Linked DNA regions of Wigglesworthia glossinidia endosymbiont of Glossina morsitans morsitans (Yale colony). The protein of the gene in region 1 binds, or shares a complex with, the protein of each later gene. Links are inferred from orthologs where the notes say so. Each region holds a gene or a part of one and is shown in the gene's direction. Other genes may lie near its edges. The genes, in order: trxA and trxB.

What was found.
Region 2: the proteins of trxA (region 1) and trxB are in contact, whole or in part, in a crystal structure (PDB 1F6M), measured with the Escherichia coli proteins. The link is inferred for Wigglesworthia glossinidia endosymbiont of Glossina morsitans morsitans (Yale colony) from one-to-one orthologs.

What each region holds. Positions count from the first base shown.
Region 1 is NC_016893.1:474,754-482,919, forward strand. The notes cover bases 5,089-8,077. They hold trxA (thioredoxin), read left to right. Parts: upstream 5,089-6,406; coding sequence 6,407-6,748; downstream 6,749-8,077. Other genes in these bases: WIGMOR_RS02355 (phosphoglycerate kinase), read right to left, coding at 5,089-5,985; rho (transcription termination factor Rho), read left to right, coding at 7,005-8,077. Also shown: tRNA pseudouridine(38-40) synthase TruA, read right to left, coding at 1-589; WIGMOR_RS02335 (4-phosphoerythronate dehydrogenase), read right to left, coding at 691-1,836; WIGMOR_RS02340 (peptidoglycan DD-metalloendopeptidase family protein), read right to left, coding at 2,022-2,465; 5'/3'-nucleotidase SurE, read right to left, coding at 2,894-3,640; fbaA (class II fructose-bisphosphate aldolase), read right to left, coding at 3,689-4,759; more of WIGMOR_RS02355, read right to left, coding at 4,819-5,088; more of rho, read left to right, coding at 8,078-8,166. UniProt on the Escherichia coli protein: Participates in various redox reactions through the reversible oxidation of its active center dithiol to a disulfide and catalyzes dithiol-disulfide exchange reactions.
Region 2 is NC_016893.1:253,662-266,180, reverse strand. Bases 268-3,093 are described here. They hold trxB (thioredoxin-disulfide reductase), read left to right. Parts: upstream 268-1,113; coding sequence 1,114-2,073; downstream 2,074-3,093. Other genes in these bases: WIGMOR_RS01330 (amino acid permease), read left to right, coding at 2,245-3,093; WIGMOR_RS01340 (DNA translocase FtsK 4TM domain-containing protein), read right to left, coding at 385-630. In the rest of the region: more of WIGMOR_RS01330, read left to right, coding at 3,094-3,561; Trk system potassium transporter TrkA, read right to left, coding at 3,558-4,937; fmt (methionyl-tRNA formyltransferase), read right to left, coding at 5,005-5,964; def (peptide deformylase), read right to left, coding at 6,023-6,478; WIGMOR_RS01310 (Sua5/YciO/YrdC/YwlC family protein), read left to right, coding at 6,844-7,404; aroE (shikimate dehydrogenase), read left to right, coding at 7,409-8,245; WIGMOR_RS01300 (1-acylglycerol-3-phosphate O-acyltransferase), read left to right, coding at 8,366-9,097; dnaB (replicative DNA helicase), read left to right, coding at 9,215-10,609; ssb (single-stranded DNA-binding protein), read left to right, coding at 10,674-11,183; glyA (serine hydroxymethyltransferase), read right to left, coding at 11,231-12,487.

The sequences.
Region 1 (8,166 bases):
TTACCATATGATGTACAAATGAATTAGCACAAATATCAATATAAATATATTTTCCATATTTAAAAATTTTAATATTATGTATAATACGATAAGCGGTCTTTGATTGACAGTTTTTACTTCTAAAAGAAGTGAAATCGTGTTTTCCTATTAGTTTGTTTGCCGATTTTTGCATTTTTTTTACATTTAAAGAAAAAAATACTGTAGCGCAGTATTCTTGAAAGATACCAGGACGTACAATATGATTGTATATTACATATACGTATCTTCTAGAAGTTGCACTATATCGTGCATGAAAATTTTTTTTAACTGGAATTATCCATATAACTGCAATATCATATGGTAAATATGTGTTGACTCCTAGCATCCATTGACGATTAGAACGTATTATATGCGTAGAAAAATGTATTATTTGACAAATAGCGTGAACTTTAGCATCTGTTCTTCCAGAACAATATGTTGTAATTTTAGATCCAGAAAATTTGGTTAAAGCATTTTCGATTTCTATTTGAATAGAGGCAGATTTTTTTTGTATTTGCCATCCACAATATTTGTTTCCGTTATACTGCACACAAGCAGCAAATTTTTGCATAATTTTAAATATTTAATTTTGATTTTTTATAAAAATATAAATTTTTTAAATAATGTTTTATTTTTATGTAAAAAATTGTTGAAATTTAAAATATTTATTATTTATTTTTTGTTATATATAGCATTAAATCCTATTTTTTTTAAAATTTGTGAAAAATATGCGTTATCCACTTTTACATTTATAGATGACCATTCTCGACGATTTCGATAAGAAGATCGTAAATTATCAAAGTTATTTTTTTTATGAATATAGTTTTTCAATTGATTATCATCGTATAAAATATTATTAGTTAAAAGAGTTAATAAATAAATTTTTGATTGACTACATTTTCCTGATAAAGATATACGATTTATATCGGATTTATAAAAAAAATCTAAAATTGAATTTAATGATTTTAATTGTATTTTTTTTCCTAAAAATTTACATAATTTATTAAATATTGTAATTACTCCTCTAATTTTTCCTTCAATACTATGTCCTGCAATATGTGGAGTACCTATATCAACACGAGACAACAAGTCCAAGCAAATTTTTGGTTCATTTTCCCAAACGTCTAATACAACTTTAATTGGTTTGCCCAAACGCATAATATTGAGCAATGCTAAATTATCTACAACAGCACCGCGAGAAGTATTAATTAGTATACAATTATCTGGTAATTTTAATAAAATTTTCTCATTAATTAAATGTTTTGTAGGATATAGTCCGTGTGTAGTTAAAGGAACATGTAATGTTAAGATATCTGCATTTTGTATAAGTGTGTCTAGAGGAGTCCAAGTATTGTAATCAAAAATTTTTTTTACAAATGGATCATATAATAATGTTTTAATTCCAAGAGCATTTAATTTTTTACTTAAACATTTTCCAATGTTACCTACTCCGATAATTCCTACTGTTTTTTTAATTAACAAAAATTTATCGCGTATAGACAAATGTAGTAAACATGATAGCACATATTCTGCTACCGCAATAGAATTGCATCCAGGAGAAAAATGAAAATGTATTTGTTTTTTTTTCAACCACATAAGATCAACATGATCAATTCCAGAAGTAACACTACCAATAAATTTGATTTTAGTATTGTTTAATAATTGTTTATTAATAGTTGTCGTAGATTTGATAATTAAGATATCAATATCTTTTAATTTTGATTTGATTATTTTGCGTCCATGCATTAATTGAATAATACCTAACTGTTTAAACCAACTTAAAAAAAAAGAAAGATTTTCATCTATTAAAATATTCATATTTTATGAAATAAGTAATAAAGTTCGGTTATATTGTTTAATATTATATGAATTAATTAAATTATATTAAAATTTATTAGTTTATTGCATATTACATAATTTTTATTAAAAGTAAATATTATTGCATGTAAATTAGTAGAAGTATTTTACTTTTATATAATTTAAAAAAATATTGTAATTTTTACTTATTTTTTTGTTAATATAGACATGGGATCAATACTTTTACCTCGATATCGTATTTCGAAATACAATTTTGTTTCATTTGAATTAGATTTTCCCATGGTAGCTATTTTTTGACCAGATTTTATTTTTTGTTTTTTACTTACTAGTATAGTATTATTATGTGCATATATACTTAAATAATTATTTTTGTGTTTTAAAATAATTAAGTTTCCATAACCTTTAATATTATTTCCAACGTATACTACTTGGCCTTCGTGAGCAGCTAAAATGGGCTGATTATATTTTCCGAATATTTCTAATTTTTTACGTGAAGAATGGATCGTTATTTTCCCTTTAGAAGGCCAAATCCAAAACTTTGATTTATATATAATATCATTTTTTTTTCTGATATTTTTTCTTGTTTTTTTTTGAGTTTTTAATTTTTTTTGTACGATAAATTCGTTCATTAAGTTTTTTAATGTATATACACGATCGGAATGAACTTTAAAATGAAAAAAATCTTTTTTATGAATTGTTAAGTGAGAAAAATAATTTTGAATTTTTACTTCAAAATCAAGAAAAAATTTTTTTTTGTATATATTGACTTTTTATCACTTGTTTTTTCATTAGTATTGTTTAAATTAAAAAAATCATATTTAAAACATGTATTTTTTATTAAATCATAATAAGAACTAAATACTGGTTTAATATAAAAATTAATATGTAATAATACAATTAATAGAAATTTATAACTCATAATCATTATATCTTTTACGATTTAAAATATAAAAATTTGGAAATTTAAAAAAAGTATTAATTTACAAATTTTTGTAAAAATTTATATTAAAATTACTTTTATTTTAAAAAAAATTATATTGTACAAATATTTATTTTCTTATGTATACATTTCAAACCATTTAAAAATTGGATCTATTGCTTCATGATACGTTAAATTTAAAGATAATGGGGTTACCGAAATGTAACCATGCTTAATAGCGTAAAAATCAGTATCAGAACGATCTTCATAGTTCTTTAAATTTGCACCTATCCAAAAAATTTTATTATTTTTCGGATCTTTTTTTTGTATTATTTTATGTTTTGTATAATGTCGACCAAGTTTAGTAACTTTAAAACCTTTAATTTTTTTTAAAGGAAGGTCTGGTATATTAATATTTAATATATATTTTTTTTTAAGTGGATTTTTAGCAATAGCATTTAATAATTTACATGTTATTTTAATGGCAGTACATAGATAGCGCTTACCAGTTAAAGATATTGCAAAAGAAGAATACTTTAGATCTCTGCCTTCAAAAGCAGCTGCGATAGTACCAGAGTAAAAAACATCATCGCCTAAATTTGATCCTAAGTTAATTCCAGAAATAACAAAATCCGGTTTAGGTTGCATAAAAAAATTAACGCCTAAGTATACACAGTCTGCTGGAGTACCTGAAATTACAGTAATATCTCCATTAGAAAAACGATGAATACGTAATGGTTGATTAATAGTTAGAGCATGTGAAGATCCGCTACGATCGTAATTTGGAGCAATTACTTGCAGATTAAAAGAACTTTTTAGTTTTTTCGCTAATTTTTGCAATCCAGGCGAATAAATTCCGTCATCATTGCTTAATAATAAGTTCATTTTCATGAAAACTTTTAAAGTTTATTTTAATTTTAAAATATTTATTATTTATAATACATTTACTACGTTGAGTTGATAAAATATTTTTTCTAATTTTTTAATCATAGAAATTTGTGCACATCTTAGCCAATTTCTAGGATCATAAAATTTTTTGTTTGGACAATCTTTCCCTTCTGGATTACCGAGTTGGGATTGTAAATAATTTTTATTTTTTTTGTAAAAGTTTAATATTCCTTTCCAAGTAGCCCATTGAGTATCTGTATCGATATTTATTTTTACTACTCCATATTTAATTGCAAGTTGAATATCTGCAATACTTGATCCTGATCCACCATGAAATACAAAATTCAACGGATATTTATTTAAACCAAATTTTTTAGAAACATATTGTTGAGATAATTTTAAAATCTTTGGTTTTAATTTAATATTTCCAAAACGATATACTCCGTGACAATTGCCAAAAGATGCAGCAATAATAAAATTAGATCCAATTTTTTTTAAATTTTCATACGCGTATTTTACATCTTCGGGTTTAGTATATAACTTGGAATGATGTAAATTTTGATTGTTTATTCCATCTTCTTCTCCTCCTGTACATCCTAATTCAATTTCAAGCATCATATTTAATTCACGCATTTTTTTTAAATATTGACTGCTAATTTTAATATTTTCTTTTAAAGGTTCCAAAGATAAATCGATCATATGTGATGAAAATAAAGGTTTTCCGGTATTTTTAAAATTTTTTTCTCCTGCTATTATTAGAGAATCTATCCACGGTAACATTGCTTTAGAACAATGATCTGTATGCAATATTACTGGAATATTATAATGTTTTGCAATATTATGTACATGCAATGCTCCTGATATTGCGCCTAATATTGATCCTTGTTTAGAATTCATTTGTTTTCCTGCAATAAAAGATGCTCCACTATAAGAAAATTGAATAATCACGGGAGAACGTAATTTAGAAGCAACTTCTAAGGATGCATTAATTGAATCTGTCCCGATACAGTTTATTGCAGGTATAGCAAAACCTTGTGTTTTTGCAATAGTGAATAGTTGTTTTATTTTATCTCCGAATATTACTCCGGATCCAATTAATTTTAAAATATTTGGCATAAAAATTTAAGCTCTTTAAATAAAATTAGTTAAATAAAAGATGTATATGAAATTGTATATTATGTAATATGCAAATTTTCCAGTGCTAATAAGCTTGGTAAAGTTTGAGTTTCAATAAATTTTAATAATGCTCCTCCTCCAGTAGATACATATGAAAATAAATTTAAAATACCAAATTTATGAGCTGCTAATATTGTTTCTCCTCCTCCAATAATAGATAAAACATTTTTTTTTACAATATTTTGTGCTATTTTTTTAGTTCCTGAACATTGGTGATTAAATTCAAAACATCCTAAAGATCCATTCCAAAAAATTGTTTTTGCTGTATTTAATATTTTAATAAATTCTTTACAAGAACGCTTTCCTATATCTACTATATAATCTTCATTATCTATTTTTGAGATAGGTTTTTCAATTAAATTATAAAATTGATTATTTTTAATAATTTTTACATCTTTTGGCAATACAAGATTATCTTGAATTTTTAAAAGAAATTCTGCTTTTTTAATATAATTTAGTTCTTTTAAAGATTTTCCAATGCTATATCCTTGTGATAATAAAAACGTATTAGCAATTCCGCCTCCAATTATAATTTTATCGGAAATCTTCGATAATTTTTTAATTACATTAAATTTAGTTGCGATTTTAGATCCTCCGAGAACTGTGACAACTGGACGTTCTGAATTTCTTAAAACTTTTTTGAGATATTTTATTTCTTTTTTAAAAAGTATCCCAATACAACTTTGAGGTGCAAATTTAATTATGCCATATGTAGATGATTCTAGTCGATGTGAAGCTCCAAATGCATCCATAACAAATATATCACATAAGTTAGCGTATTTTTTTGACAATATTATGTCGTTATTTTTTTCGCCTTTATTAAAGCGTACATTTTCTAATACTAAAAGTTCATCTCTTCGTGATTCAAAACCATTCAAGTAGTTTCTAACTAATCTTACCGGATAATGAATATATTTTTGTAATATTTTAACGATTGGTTGTAAAGAATATTTTTTATTATATTTTTCGTCTTTAGGTCTTCCAAGATGTGATACAACAATTACAGATTTGGCATGACTTTTTAAAGCAAAATCTATTGTCGCAATAGATTTTTGAATTCGTATATCACAAATAACCTTGTTGTTTTGAATTGGAACATTAAAATCAGTACGTATTAATATTGATTTATTTTTTAAATAAAAATCAGTTATGCATGGAATTTTCATACGAAATTGTAAATAATAATATTAGATATATATTAGAATATATCATTTTTAAAATTTAAATACTTATAAAAAAATTTTAAAATATTTGTAGATTAAAATAAAGTTGAATTTTTCTTAAATTCGTTTAAAATTTAATAAATTTTAATTTTTAAAATATTTTTGATCTATTAATTATATTTAGCAAACTAGAATTATTTATCGTATACAACTAATTATATCATAATATATAAATAAGAAACATCGATATAAATTTTAAAAAAATTAATAAGATTTTTAATTTTTTATAAAGTTAAATAAAAATTTAGAAAAATCTAATTTAGATACATTATTATGAAACAAAGTTTTCAATAATATAAAAATTTTATTTTAACTATATCAATACATGATATAATATCATAATATTATTAAAAATGGATTTAAGATGGATTATCAAGATAATATTCAAGAAATTAATGACAATGATTTTAATATAGTAGTATTACAATCTAAAAGTCCTGTTTTAGTTGATTTTTGGGCAGAATGGTGTTCTCCATGTAAATCTATGATTCCTATTTTACAAGATATATCAAAGAAGTATGTTAAAAAATTAAAATTAGTCAAAATAAATATAGAGAAAAATGCAATTATTCAAGAAAAATATCTAATTCGAAGCATACCCACTTTACTATTGTTTTTTAATCAAAATTTATTAGGAACTAAAATTGGAGTATCTTCGCAAAAAGAATTAGAATTTTTTATTGATAGCTATTTAAAAAAATTGTAGTTTATTGATTTAAATATATAAAATAAAAACAAAGTAAAAATATTTTTTTTATTTAAATTTTTTATATAAACTTAAATTAAAAAAAAATACTGAAAATATAATTAATATTATGTTTAAATTTATCAGTACGTAAGTTCATGTAAAAATAGTATAGTATAAAAAATTTTAATTTTTTCTAAAATTAGAATAAAAACTTTATATCAAGTGATTTAAAATATGATTATAAATCAATACCCGTCACCATCATTTCATGATTATGAATCTTACCGAACTAAAAAATAAGCCGGTTTCAGACTTAGTTACTCTCGGCGAAAATATGGGATTAGAAAACCTTGCTCGCATGCGTAAACAAGATATTATTTTTGCTACCTTAAAACAACACGCTAAAAGTGGAGAAGATATTTTTGGCGATGGCGTATTAGAAATATTACAAGATGGCTTTGGATTTTTACGATCAAGTGATAGCTCATATCTTGCCGGTCCAGATGATATTTATGTTTCTCCTAGTCAAATTAGGCGGTTTAATTTGCGTACAGGAGACACAATTTCTGGAAAAATTAGACCTCCAAAAGAAGGAGAACGATATTTTGCACTACTGAAAGTAGACGAAGTTAATCACGATAAACCAGAAAATTCTCGTAATAAAATTTTATTTGAAAACTTAACACCTCTACATGCAAACTCTCGTTTGAAAATGGAGCGAGGCAATGGATCTACAGAAGATCTTACTACACGAGTGCTAGATTTAGCGGCACCAATTGGCAGAGGTCAACGTGGATTGATAGTAGCTCCTCCTAAAGCAGGAAAAACAATCTTGCTACAAAATATTGCACAAAGTATTTCATATAATTACCCGGAGTGCGTTTTAATAGTTTTATTAATTGATGAGCGTCCCGAAGAAGTTACTGAAATGCAAAGATTAGTTAAGGGAGAAGTTATTGCATCAACTTTTGACGAACCAGCATCGCGTCACGTACAAGTATCTGAAATGGTTATTGAGAAAGCAAAAAGATTAGTAGAACATAAAAAAGATGTCATTATTTTGCTAGATTCAATTACAAGATTAGCGCGTGCATATAACACGGTAGTACCTGCATCCGGAAAAGTATTGACCGGGGGAGTAGATGCTAATGCATTACATCGTCCAAAAAGATTTTTTGGAGCTGCTAGAAATATGGAAGAAGGCGGTAGCTTAACAATTATTGCCACAGCATTAATTGATACTGGATCCAAAATGGATGAAGTTATATATGAAGAATTTAAAGGAACCGGTAACATGGAACTACATTTATCAAGAAAAATAGCTGAAAAACGTGTATTTCCTGCTATTGATTACAACAGATCCGGGACAAGAAAAGAAGAATTACTAACTAGCACTGAAGAACTACAGAAAATGTGGATTCTAAGAAGAATTATTC
Region 2 (12,519 bases), 220 kb from region 1 along the record:
TAAAAAATAGTAGACATGATGAAATTTTTATTTGTTAATTAAAACGTAGTATAATTTTTTTGAATTTATTTAATGTATAAATAAATTAATTTTTATTTTTTTATAAATTTTAATTAAAATTGTAATTATTTTTTAATAAAGCATAAAATGAATAAAATTAAACTGTATATCCATAAAAATATTGTGATTAAAATTATATAATATATATTTATTAACATTTTTTGAAAAATAATATTCAATGTGATTCCAATTATTCCTCCAAGAAAATTGTCGTTTGATAAAAAATTAAAATTTAAAGATAATAAACAACAAGATAATATAATAAATAAAAAACTATGTATTATAATACATGTAATATGTACAAAATTTATTTCGTATTTTTTTTTAAAAAAAAAATCTCCAAAAAATAGAATATAATACTAATGGGATAATATATGTTATTTTTCCAAAAAATAAAAAAAGAGTAGCAGATAATTGAGCACCAAATTTTCCACCAAAATTAACGACAGTATCTTGAAAAGATATTTTAAACCAATTAGAATCTATTTCTTGAAAACTTATAATAGTTAAAAATAAGTAAATTAATATTAATTTTATTAAAATATCAAAAAAATAAATTTTTTTTAACATAATTAAAGATTTAATTCGTTAATTAAAATGCAAAAATATAGTTTTAAAGAAAAATTTCATAAAAATTATATCTTTTTAAGATTGCTGATATGTTATTTATCTGTATTTTAAATAAAATAGAATTTTTTTATAGATTTATTTTTATTGATACTTAAATTTTATTTTAAAAATTAAAAGAATAATCTTGAGATTTTATTTTTTAGTTTTAAATAAAAAAATTTTTAAAAAAAAATTAATATATTATTAAAAATTAAATTTTAGATTTAAATAATAAACCTTGTTATTTAAATTTAAAAAAATTATTTTTAGATTTTTTAATAAAAAATAAATAATATTAAACTATTTTATATTTATACTAAATTCTAACATATTTTTAATTCAGTGTATAATATATAGAATTTAACATTTTATATTAAACATGTACAAAATTTTATAAACACAAACTACTATTAAAATTATAAAAATAAAAATCTGGAAATCAAAATGATTGTCAAATCTAAATTATTAATATTAGGTTCTGGACCAGCAGGTTATACAGCAGCTATATATGCAGCGAGAGCTAATTTAAATCCAATTTTAATTACAGGCTTACAACCTGGAGGGCAATTAACTACAACAGATCGAATTGAAAATTGGCCAGGAAGTCCAGATAAATTAACTGGATCCACGTTAATGGATCGAATGAACATACATGCAATTAAATTTGGTACTAAAATATATTTTGACCATATTTATCAAGTCGATTTTAAACGTCAACCTTTTACTTGTTACGGAAATAAACAATATAAATCTGATGCAATTATTATTGCTACCGGAGCATCTGCACGCTATCTAGGTATTCCTTCAGAAGAGTTATATAAAGGTAAAGGAGTATCTGCATGCGCAGTATGTGATGGATTTTTTTATAAAAATCATCCGGTATCTGTAGTAGGAGGTGGAAATACAGCAATAGAAGAAGCATTATATCTGTCTAATATTGCTTCTCAAGTACATTTAATTCATCGTAGAAGTGAATTTAGAGCAGAGAAAATATTAGTAAATCGTATGTTAAAAAAAAGTTATTCAGGAAAAATTATTTTGCATACTAATTATATAGTCAAAGAAATATTAGGAGATTCTCAAAAACTAAATGCTATTCTATTAGAATCTACAGATAAAAAAAAAGAAAAAAAAATAATAGTTTCTGCAATATTTATTGCAATTGGTCATTTACCTAATACAAGCATATTTTGCAATCAAATACCATTAAAAAATAATTATATTTGTATCAGACCAATAGATAATTTACTGTATCGAACAGCAACGGCGATATCAGGTATATTTTCTGCCGGTGATGTTTCGGATTATTTATATCGACAAGCTATTACTGCAGCAGGATTTGGTTGTATGGCCGCTTTAGACGTAGAACATTACCTTAACAATTTAATTAAAGAAAATGGATAATAAAATTTTAAAATTTATCTATAAATGTTATTTTTCAATCACATATATTTTTTACTTAAAACAAATAACTAATCAACGCTATTTAAATTTATTTTAAGAATAACAATTAAATATGTATTTATCTGATATTTCAATAAAATAATCAAGTAAAATAAAAAATATGGAGAATTTATGTTAGAAAATTTTAAAAAAAATTATTTTAAAAAAAAATATCAAGATTATCATAATATTTTTAATAAAAATAACATCACATGGATATTAAGTTTATATGGAACTGCAATAGGAGCAGGAGTTTTGTTTTTACCAATTAATATCGGTATTGGAGGAATATTATATTTATTAATTTTAATAATAATTGCTTTTCCAATAACATTTTTATCGCATAGAAATTTGGCACGTCTAGTATTATTAGGAAATAAAAAAGATTCGAGTATTTCTCAGGTGATAGACGAAAATTTTGGGGGCAAAGCATCTTTGTTATTTTCTATTTTATATTTTCTTTCTATTTATCCAATATTACTCATATATAGTACGGCAATTACTAACACGGTGAATTTTTTCATAACGCATCATATAAATGGTTACGAGATACCGCGTTTTATACTTGCTTCTTTTTTAATTTTTTTATTAATGTTTATTATTTTAATAGGAGAAAAGTTTATTGTTAAATTTATGAGCATTTTAGTATTTCCATTTATTCTATCTTTATTATTTTTATCTTTTTATTTAATACAATTTTGGAATTTTTCTATTTTTCATGAATTAAAAAATTTTTTTCATCAATATAATTTTAAAATTTATCATGCAATATGGAATCTTATTCCAATAATAATATTTTCTTTTAATCATTCTCCTATTATTTCATCTTTCGTAATTAATAAAAAAAAAGAATGTCAAATATACGCTAAAAAAATATGTCCTCGAATACTATTTTATAGTCATATTTTAATGACAACTACTGTAATATTTTTTGTATGTAGCTGCATATTTAGTATCACAACAGAAGAAATGATAGAAGCTAAAAATCAAAACGTATCAATTTTATCTTATTTTTCAATACGTTTTCAAAATTCTTTTTTAAAAGATTTTGGTCCTATATTAGCAACAATAGCTATTACTAAATCATTTCTTGGACATTACATAGGAGCGAAAGAAGGACTAAATAATGTATTTGTTTTGATTTTTAAAAAATACAACAATAAAAAAAATTTTTATATAAAAAATATCACAATAAATAGTATAGTTTTTATTAGTGCATGGTTTTCGGCAGTATTTAATCCCAGTATACTTGAAATTATCGAATATGTAAGCGGACCAATTATAGCAATAATTTTATTTTTAATTCCGACATATGCAATATATACTTTGCCCAGTATGCAACAATACCGATCTGAAAAATTAATTAATTTGTTCTTATGGGTTACAGGGAGTATTGCATTCTCGTCAATAATATATCAACTTATATTTAAAATTAAAAATTGGTTTTAAAGAAAAAAAGGATTTGGTTCAAATAGTCGTTCTATATCTTTAATGAATCTTTTTTCAGTTAAAAATATAATAAAATGATCGTTTTTTTGTATAGGATTATATTTTTGTTCGGAAACAATTTTTGAATTCCTGATAATTGCACCTATAATAGTTCCAGGAGGTAATTTAATGTCGCATATTTCTCTCCCAATAATTTGAGAAGTAGTTTCATCTCCTTTTACAACTGCTTCTAATACTTCTGCTACACCATTTCTGATAACAAAGTTATTTATTACATTTGTATTTCCTAAATATTTTAAAAAAGCAGAAATAGTTGCTTCTTGCGGAGAAATAGCAATGTCAATCATGCTGCCTTGTACTAAATCCACATATGCTTTTCTTTGTATTAATGCTAGTACTTTTTTTGCACCCATTTTCTTAGCTAACATTGCAGACATAATATTCGCTTCATCATCATCTGTAATCGAAATAAATACTTCTACTTGATCAATATGTTCTTGAATTAATAATTCTTCATTAGATGCATTTCCATAGAATACTATAGTATTCTTTAATTTTTTTGCTAATTCTGCTGCTCTTCTTTGATTTTTTTCAATTAGTTTAACCTGATAATTTTTTTCTAATTTATTAGCTAACATTGCTCCAATATTTCCACCGCCTACAATCATAATGCGTTTATATGGTTTTTCTATTTTTTGAAATTCATTAGTTATTAACTTCACATTTTCTACTGTAGTAATAAAAAAAATTTCATCGCCTATTTCTATATGAGTAGAACTTTGAGGATTAATAAACGTTTTATTTCTTAAAATAGCTGCAATACGTGTTCCGGAATTTATTACGCTTTCTGGAAGCAATAAAATAATATGTTCTACTAATTCAATTGAAGCATCTGAAATTTTTAAAGAAACTAAGCTAATTTTATCAATAGAAAATATAAAAAATTGTAATGCTCCAGGATGTTCAATAAGATTAAAAATATTTTTTGCTATTATCATTTCAGGAGAAATTAAATAGTCTATTGGTATAGAAGCAGGGTTAAACAATTTCAAAGATTCTTGAATATAATCCGTAGAACGAATACGTGCAATTCGGTTTGGTGTTCTAAATAAAATATAGGCTATTTGACATGCTAAAATATTAATTTCGTCGGAATAAGTAGCAGCTATTAATACGTCTGCATCTTCTGCTTGGGCATCTTTCAAAATTGTTGGATGCGATGCATGTCCTTGAATAGTTTTTAAATCATATTTTTCTTGTAATTGTCTTAGTTTATATTCATCTGTATCTATAATAGTAATATCGTTATGCTCGCTAGATAAATTTTCTGCTAACGTTCCTCCGACTTGACCTGCACCTAAAATTATAATTTTCATAGTAATATTTATAATCTAATTTTTACATTGTATAGTGTATTTGAATTCAATATATTTATTAATTATTTTATAGTAAAAAATTTCCTGGAATAAATAATTTTCTATATGTATGCCAAGATTCTTTTATAAAATTTTTTTTCCGCCCTGATAATTGTAAAATTTGCAAAATTAATATTCCTTGACTTGTACTTATATATACTCCATGAGAATTAATTTTCAATATTTCTCCCGGAGAATGAAAGAATATATTATTTTTATCAGTTTTTGCTTTCCATATTTTTACATATGTTTGCGATATCCAAAAGTAACTTATTGGCCAAGGATTAAAAGCACGAATATTTCTTTCTAATTGTATTGCTGGAATTTTCCAGTCAATTTTTGCTTCATTTTTATTGATTTTTTTCGCATATGTTGCTAGCAAATTATTTTGCGGATATAAATGAAAATTTCCGATAGATAATTTATATAAAACTTTGATGATTGCACATTTTCCAATTTTGTATAATTTGTTTAATAAAGTTTCTGTAGTATCAAAATTTGTAATATTACATTTGCATGTATATAGTATAGGTCCTGTATCTATACCTTCGTCCATTTTAATAAATGTAATACCTGTTTTTTTGTCACCAAATTGAATTGCTCTGTGCACAGGAGAAGATCCACGCCAACGTGGTAATAAAGATCCATGTAAATTAATGCATCCTAATTTAGGCAAAGATAAAATTTTTTTTGATAATACTATTTTATATGCAATTACTAAAATTATATCGCAGTTTATTAATTTTAAAACATCTATAATATTATCTAAATCTTTTGAAGAAAATGGTTGAAATATAGGGATATTGTAATTTTTTGCTATTTTTTTTATTGGACTTTCATGTATTTGTTGTCCCCTTCCAGAAGCACGATCTGGTTGCGTTAAAATGCCAGCGACAATATGTTGAGAATGTAGTAAAATATTTAAAAATTTACTAGAAAAATAGGATGTGCCAGCGAAAATAATTTTTAAAGATTTTGATATGTGCATATTTGAAGTAACATTATTTTAAATTTGTATAGTTATGAATTAAATAGTTATTATTTTTTTATAATTTTCGAATTGAATGATCGATAAGTAATTTTCCAATTAAATGATCCATTTCGTGTTGAATACAACTAGACAATAATCCTGTAGCTTTTAAAAAAAATTTTTTTCCGTAATAATTGAAAGCTTCTATTTTCACTGTGCTAGATCGAGATACATATACGCGCATATTAGGGATAGATAAACATCCTTCTTCAAAAATTTCACTTCCGTATTTATTTAAAAATTTTGGATTAATTAACACTATCTTTTCGTTCTTTTGTTTGGATGTATCAATTACGATAATTCTTTTATGAATATCAACTTGTGTTGCTGCTAAACCGATACCTTCTTGTAAATACATTGTTTCAAACATATTATCTATAAGTGTTTGTATTTTTTTATTTATTGAAGTTACCGAAGATGCAACATTTCTTAATCTTTTATCTGGATAATGTAGTATTGATAATATAGACATAATATATATAATTTAAAAAAATAAGAGCAAAATATTTTTCTTGTACTGTATTTGTAAATTTTAGAATTTTAAACATTTGAGTAATTTTAAACAAAGTTTTTTTATTTTTTTAATTTTTAATAAACTTTGTCTAAATAAAAAATCAAACTGAATAAAAATTTTTTCTTTTTCAAACAAGATTATAGCGCATTTTTTGTTAATGTTAAATATTAAAAAAAATAGTAGTTTTTAATTATATAATTATTTATTTCGAATAAAATTTTTAGAATATCATTTCCTATATATATTAGATATTTTATTATATATCTATGATATTAATATGTATAATTCTTTTATAAAATAAATAACAAAATTTTTATAATATTATGAATACTAATAACTTTGTAGAAATTATAAGCGCACTGCATCAGAAAAAAGTTATTGCATATCCGACAGAAGCAGTGTTTGGATTAGGCTGTGATCCAGATTCATTTTCTGCAGTCAAAAAATTGTTAATTTTAAAAAAAAGAAATAAAGAAAAAGGATTTATATTAGTTGCATCTAATTTTTTTCAGTTGAAAAAATATATTAACTACAATCTAATTAGTAAAAATATATTAAAAAAAATTTTTTTAACTTGGCCTGGATTTATAACATGGTTAATGCCTCCAAAAAATACTATTTCTCCATGGTTAATCGGGGAAAATAGCATGTTAGCAGTTCGGGTGAGTGCTTTTTTTCCGATTATAAAAATTTGTAATATGTTTGGAAAACCACTAATTTCTACTAGTGCAAACTTATCTGGAAAAATTCCAGCAAAAACTTCAAACGAAGTATATAAACAATTCGGGGAAAATATAAAAATTTTAGATTATCCTATTGGACTTTATCAAAATCCTTCTGAAATAAGAAATATATTTAATAATCGTGTTATTCGTAAAGGATAAAAAAATGTCATTAAATAATGTTTTTGCTCTATTTGGAAATCCTGTGGAACATAGTTGTTCCCCAGAAATACATCAGGAATTTCAAAAATTTACTGGACTTAAATATAAATATCGAAAACATTTAGTCAAAAAATATACTTTTGAAAAAAAAGTAAAAGATTTTTTTAATTCCGGAGGTTTAGGAGCAAACATTACTACACCTTTTAAAAAACGTAGTTTTTTTTTATGTGATCAAATTACAAAACGTGCTTTTATGTCAAAATCAATAAATACAATTAAAAAGCAACCTAATGGCTTGTTGTTAGGAGATGATACAGACGGTATTGGATTAATATATGATTTAAATAGATTAAACATAATAAAAAAAAATAGCAAATTGTTGTTGATCGGTTCAGGAAATGCAGCTGCTAGTTCGGTAAATTATTTGTTAAATTTTGGTTGTAATCTTACAATGACAAATCGTACAATTTCCAAAGCATTTAAAATTGCTCAATTATATCAATCTTATAAACATCAGATAAAAGTATTACCCATGAAAGATATAACAAAAGAAAATTATAATCTAATTATTAATGCAACTTCTTGCGGAATATATAATCAAGCACCTAATATTAATTATGACATAATTAATGAAAATGTTTTTTGTTATGATATGTTTTATAAAAAAAATAAAAAGACACAATTTCTTGTACATTGTAAAGAAAAAGGTGCTAAAAATTGTTTTGATGGGTTTGGTATGTTAATTGCACAAGCGGCCCATACATTTTTATTATGGCACGGAATGTTTCCCTATATAGATAAAATTTATGAAAGATTTATGAAAAAAATTACAGTTAATTGATATATCATGTTTTTGATTATCTATATAAAACATTGATTTTATTAAAATTTGGAGAAATATTTCGTTAATCAAATTTATATATTATAATATTAATAAATAATAAATATCATTTTTAAAAAAATGTTAGCCATTTTTCGCATGTTAGTATTATTAATAATTTGTATTTTAATTTGCATAATAGGATCAATTTATTGTGCACTATATAAACCATGCAATTCATGTCATGCATATAAATTTGGTAGAATTTTTGGACATCTTTATTGTATATTTGGAATTAAAGTTATTATACGTTATCCAAAAAATATAAATTTTCCAAAAAATTGCGTATATATAGCTAATCATCAAAATAATTTTGATATGATAACAGTATCTCGAGTAATAAAAAAAAATACTATTACGATAGGAAAAAAAAGTTTAATATGGATTCCTTTTTTTGGTATTTTATATTGGATATCAGGTAATTTATTGATAGATAGAAAAAATAAAATTAGTTCTTTAAAATCATTAAAAAAAGTTACTTCTATTTTAAAAGATCAAAAAACATCAATTTGGATGTTTCCAGAAGGCACTCGAAGTAGAGGAAAAGGATTATTACCATTTAAATCAGGAGCATTCCATATCGCGTTACATGCTCAAGTTCCTATTGTTCCAATTTGCGTTTCAGATACATCTCAAATAAAAATAAACAAGTATAATAACGGCATAGTAATAATTGAAGTTTTATCTCCAATTAATATAAAAAAATATCGCATTAATCAGGCAAGACAGTTGTCTCAAGATTGTTATGATTTAGTTCAAAAAAAAATCAGCATTCTTAATGAAGAAATATTAAAATTTAATCATTTTAAATAAATTTATGTAAGAATTGTTTAACAAAAAATATTTTCTATAATTTTCTGATACGTTGTGTGATAGAATATCAGTTTAAATTTAAATTAATTAAAAATAAATTTTCATTTTTAAATGAACATGTCTATATCATCTAAATATATTAATCACAGATCATCTTATTCAAGTTACAATGTCAGAATGCCTCCACATTCTTTAGAAGCAGAGCAATCTATTATAGGTAGTCTAATGTTAAATAATGATTACTGGGATGAAATATCAGATAAAATTAATTGTAATGATTTTTTTAATAAATCACATCAATTAATTTTTCAAGAAATGCATGAATTATGCGATATCGGAAAACCAATTGATTTAATTACTGTTTCAGAATCTCTTGAACAAAAAGGTAAACTTAAATTAGTTGGAGGATTTGCATATTTAGCAGAACTGTCAAAAAATATTCCTAGTACTACAAATATCTTTATTTATTCAGAAATTGTTCGCGAACGAGCCATAATTAGACAAATTATACATGTCGCACAAGAAATTTTTGACGCAGGCTACAATCCTAAAGGACGTAGTAGCTCAGATTTATTAGATTTAGCAGAATCACGCGTATTTCAAATAGCAGAAAATCAAAATAGAAAAAATGAAGGACCTAAAAACATTGAATCAGTTTTAACTAATACAGTAGAAAAAATAGAAAAATTATATCAAGAACCAAAAAACGAAATTATTGGAATTTCTAGTGGATATCAAGATTTAGATAAAAAAACTTCTGGATTACAAAAGTCAGATTTAATTATTATTGCGGCACGACCTTCAATGGGAAAAACAACTTTTGCTATTAATTTATGCGAATATGCTGCAATAAACGAAAGTAAACCAGTTTTAATTTTTAGTTTAGAAATGTCAGGCGAACAAATTATGATGCGTATACTGTCATCTTTATCAAGAGTAGATCAAAGTCGATTGAGAACCGGTAAATTAACAAAAGAAGATTGGGAACGTATATCAAATACCGTAGAAACATTATTAAAAAAGAAAAATATCTATATTGATGATTCTTCTAAACTAACAATAACAGAAATTCGATCCAGGTCAAGACGAATTTTTCGTGAACATTCAGGATTAAGTTTGATTATGATTGACTACTTGCAACTTATGCACGCTCCTACAATATTTAATAATAGAACATTGGAAATTGCAGAAATCTCAAGATCTTTAAAAGCGCTAGCAAAAGAACTTCAAGTTCCCGTGATTGCATTGTCACAACTTAATCGAAGTTTAGAACAACGATCTGATAAAAGACCAATTAATTCAGATTTAAGAGAATCCGGATCGATTGAACAAGATGCAGACGTAATTATGTTTATTTATCGAGATGAAGTATATAATGAAAATAATGAAACAAAAGGAGTAGCAGAAATTATTTTAGGTAAACAACGTAATGGTCCGATAGGCACAATTCGTTTAACTTTTAATGGGAAATGGTCTAGATTTGATAACTATTCACATAATTATTACGAATAATAATATTTAGATAATATCTATTATTTAAATTATAAAAAATAAATATTAATTCTTCGGAGAACTAATGACTAGTAGAGGTATAAACAAAGTAATTTTAATTGGATATTTAGGGCAAAATCCAGATATACGTTATATACCCAACGGCAATGCTGTTGCGAACATAACACTTGCTACATCTGAAAATTGGCGCGATAAAAATACTGGAGAAATTAAAGAAAAAACTGAATGGCATAGAATAGTTTTATTTGGTAAATTAGCTGAGATAGCAGGAGAATATTTACGAAAAGGTTCTCAAGTATATATCGAAGGAAGTTTACAAACGAGAAAATGGCAAGATCAAAACGGTCAAGATAAATATATTACAGAGATTGTTGTAGGAATTAATGGTTCTATGCAAATGCTTGGAACAAAACAAATATCTGAAACAGATGTCACTTCTAACAAAGTATCGTGGCATGATCAAAAAAATAAATCCAATATAAATCGAAAAGAAGATAAATTAGACCATGATGATGAAAAAAAATTAAATAAAAAAAATATGAATATTAGTTTTGACGATGATATTCCATTTTAAACTTTATTAAAAATTTTTGTCGAATTTTAAAATTTTTTTTATTACAGTTAATTTTTGTAAACAGGAAATTTTTTACATAGCCGTATTACTTGACCTTTAATTTTATTTTTTATATTTTGATTATCAACGTCATCTAATATATCACACATCCATTCTGCTAAAATTTTAACATGATTTTCATTTAAACCGCGACGCGTTACAGCTGGTGTACCAATTCGAATGCCCGAGGTTATAGAAGGTCCTAAAGGATCATTTGGTATAGAATTTTTATTAACAGTAATGTTGGATTGTTCTAAAATTTTTTCTGCCGATTTTCCTGTGATATTACGATTTAATAAATCTACTATAAATAAATGATTTTTAGTACCTCCCGAAATTATTTTAAATTTACGCGATAAAAACACTTTTACCATGGCTTTAGAATTTTTTACAATTTGTTTTTGATATTTTTTGAAATTTGGAGACATAGCTTCTTTAAATGCTAGCGCTTTTGCTGCAATAATATGCATTAAAGGCCCACCTTGTGATCCGGGAAAAACTGCAGAATCTAATTTTTTATACAGTTGAGTATCACCTTCTTTAGATAAAATTAATCCTCCTCTAGGACCTGCTAGAGTTTTATGTGTTGTAGACGTCACTACATGTGCATATGGAATAGCATCGGGATATATCCCAGCAATAATTAATCCAGAAACGTGTGCAATATCAGCAAATAAATATGCTCCAATTTGATCTGATATTTTTCGCATTTTTTTCCAATCAACAAATCCTGAATATGAAGAAAATCCTCCTACGATCATTTTAGGATTATGTAATTTTGATAGATCAGATAATTTTTGATAATCAATTTTTCCTAAATTATTCACTCCGTATGACACAAAATTATATATTTTTCCAGAAAAATTTGCAGAAGATCCGTGCGTTAAATGTCCTCCATGTTTTAAATCCATGCCCAAAACTGTATCGCCTGGCTTTAACAAAGCGGAATAAACAGCAAAATTAGCTTGAGATCCTGAATGTGGTTGAACATTTGCATAATCTGCGCCAAATAATGATTTAGCCCTTTTAATTGCTAAATTTTCAATTTTATCTATATAAGAACAACCTCCATAATACCTGTTTTTTGGATAACCTTCTGCATATTTATTAGTTAATAGTGATCCTTGAAGATCCATCACATATTTACTAACATAATTTTCAGATGCAATAAGTTCGATATGTTCTTCTTGTCTTTTATTTTCTTGATGAATGTATTTCCATAATTCAAAATCATATTTTTTAAGATCACAATAATCTATACACATTTTATATTACCAAAAAATTTAAAATATAAACT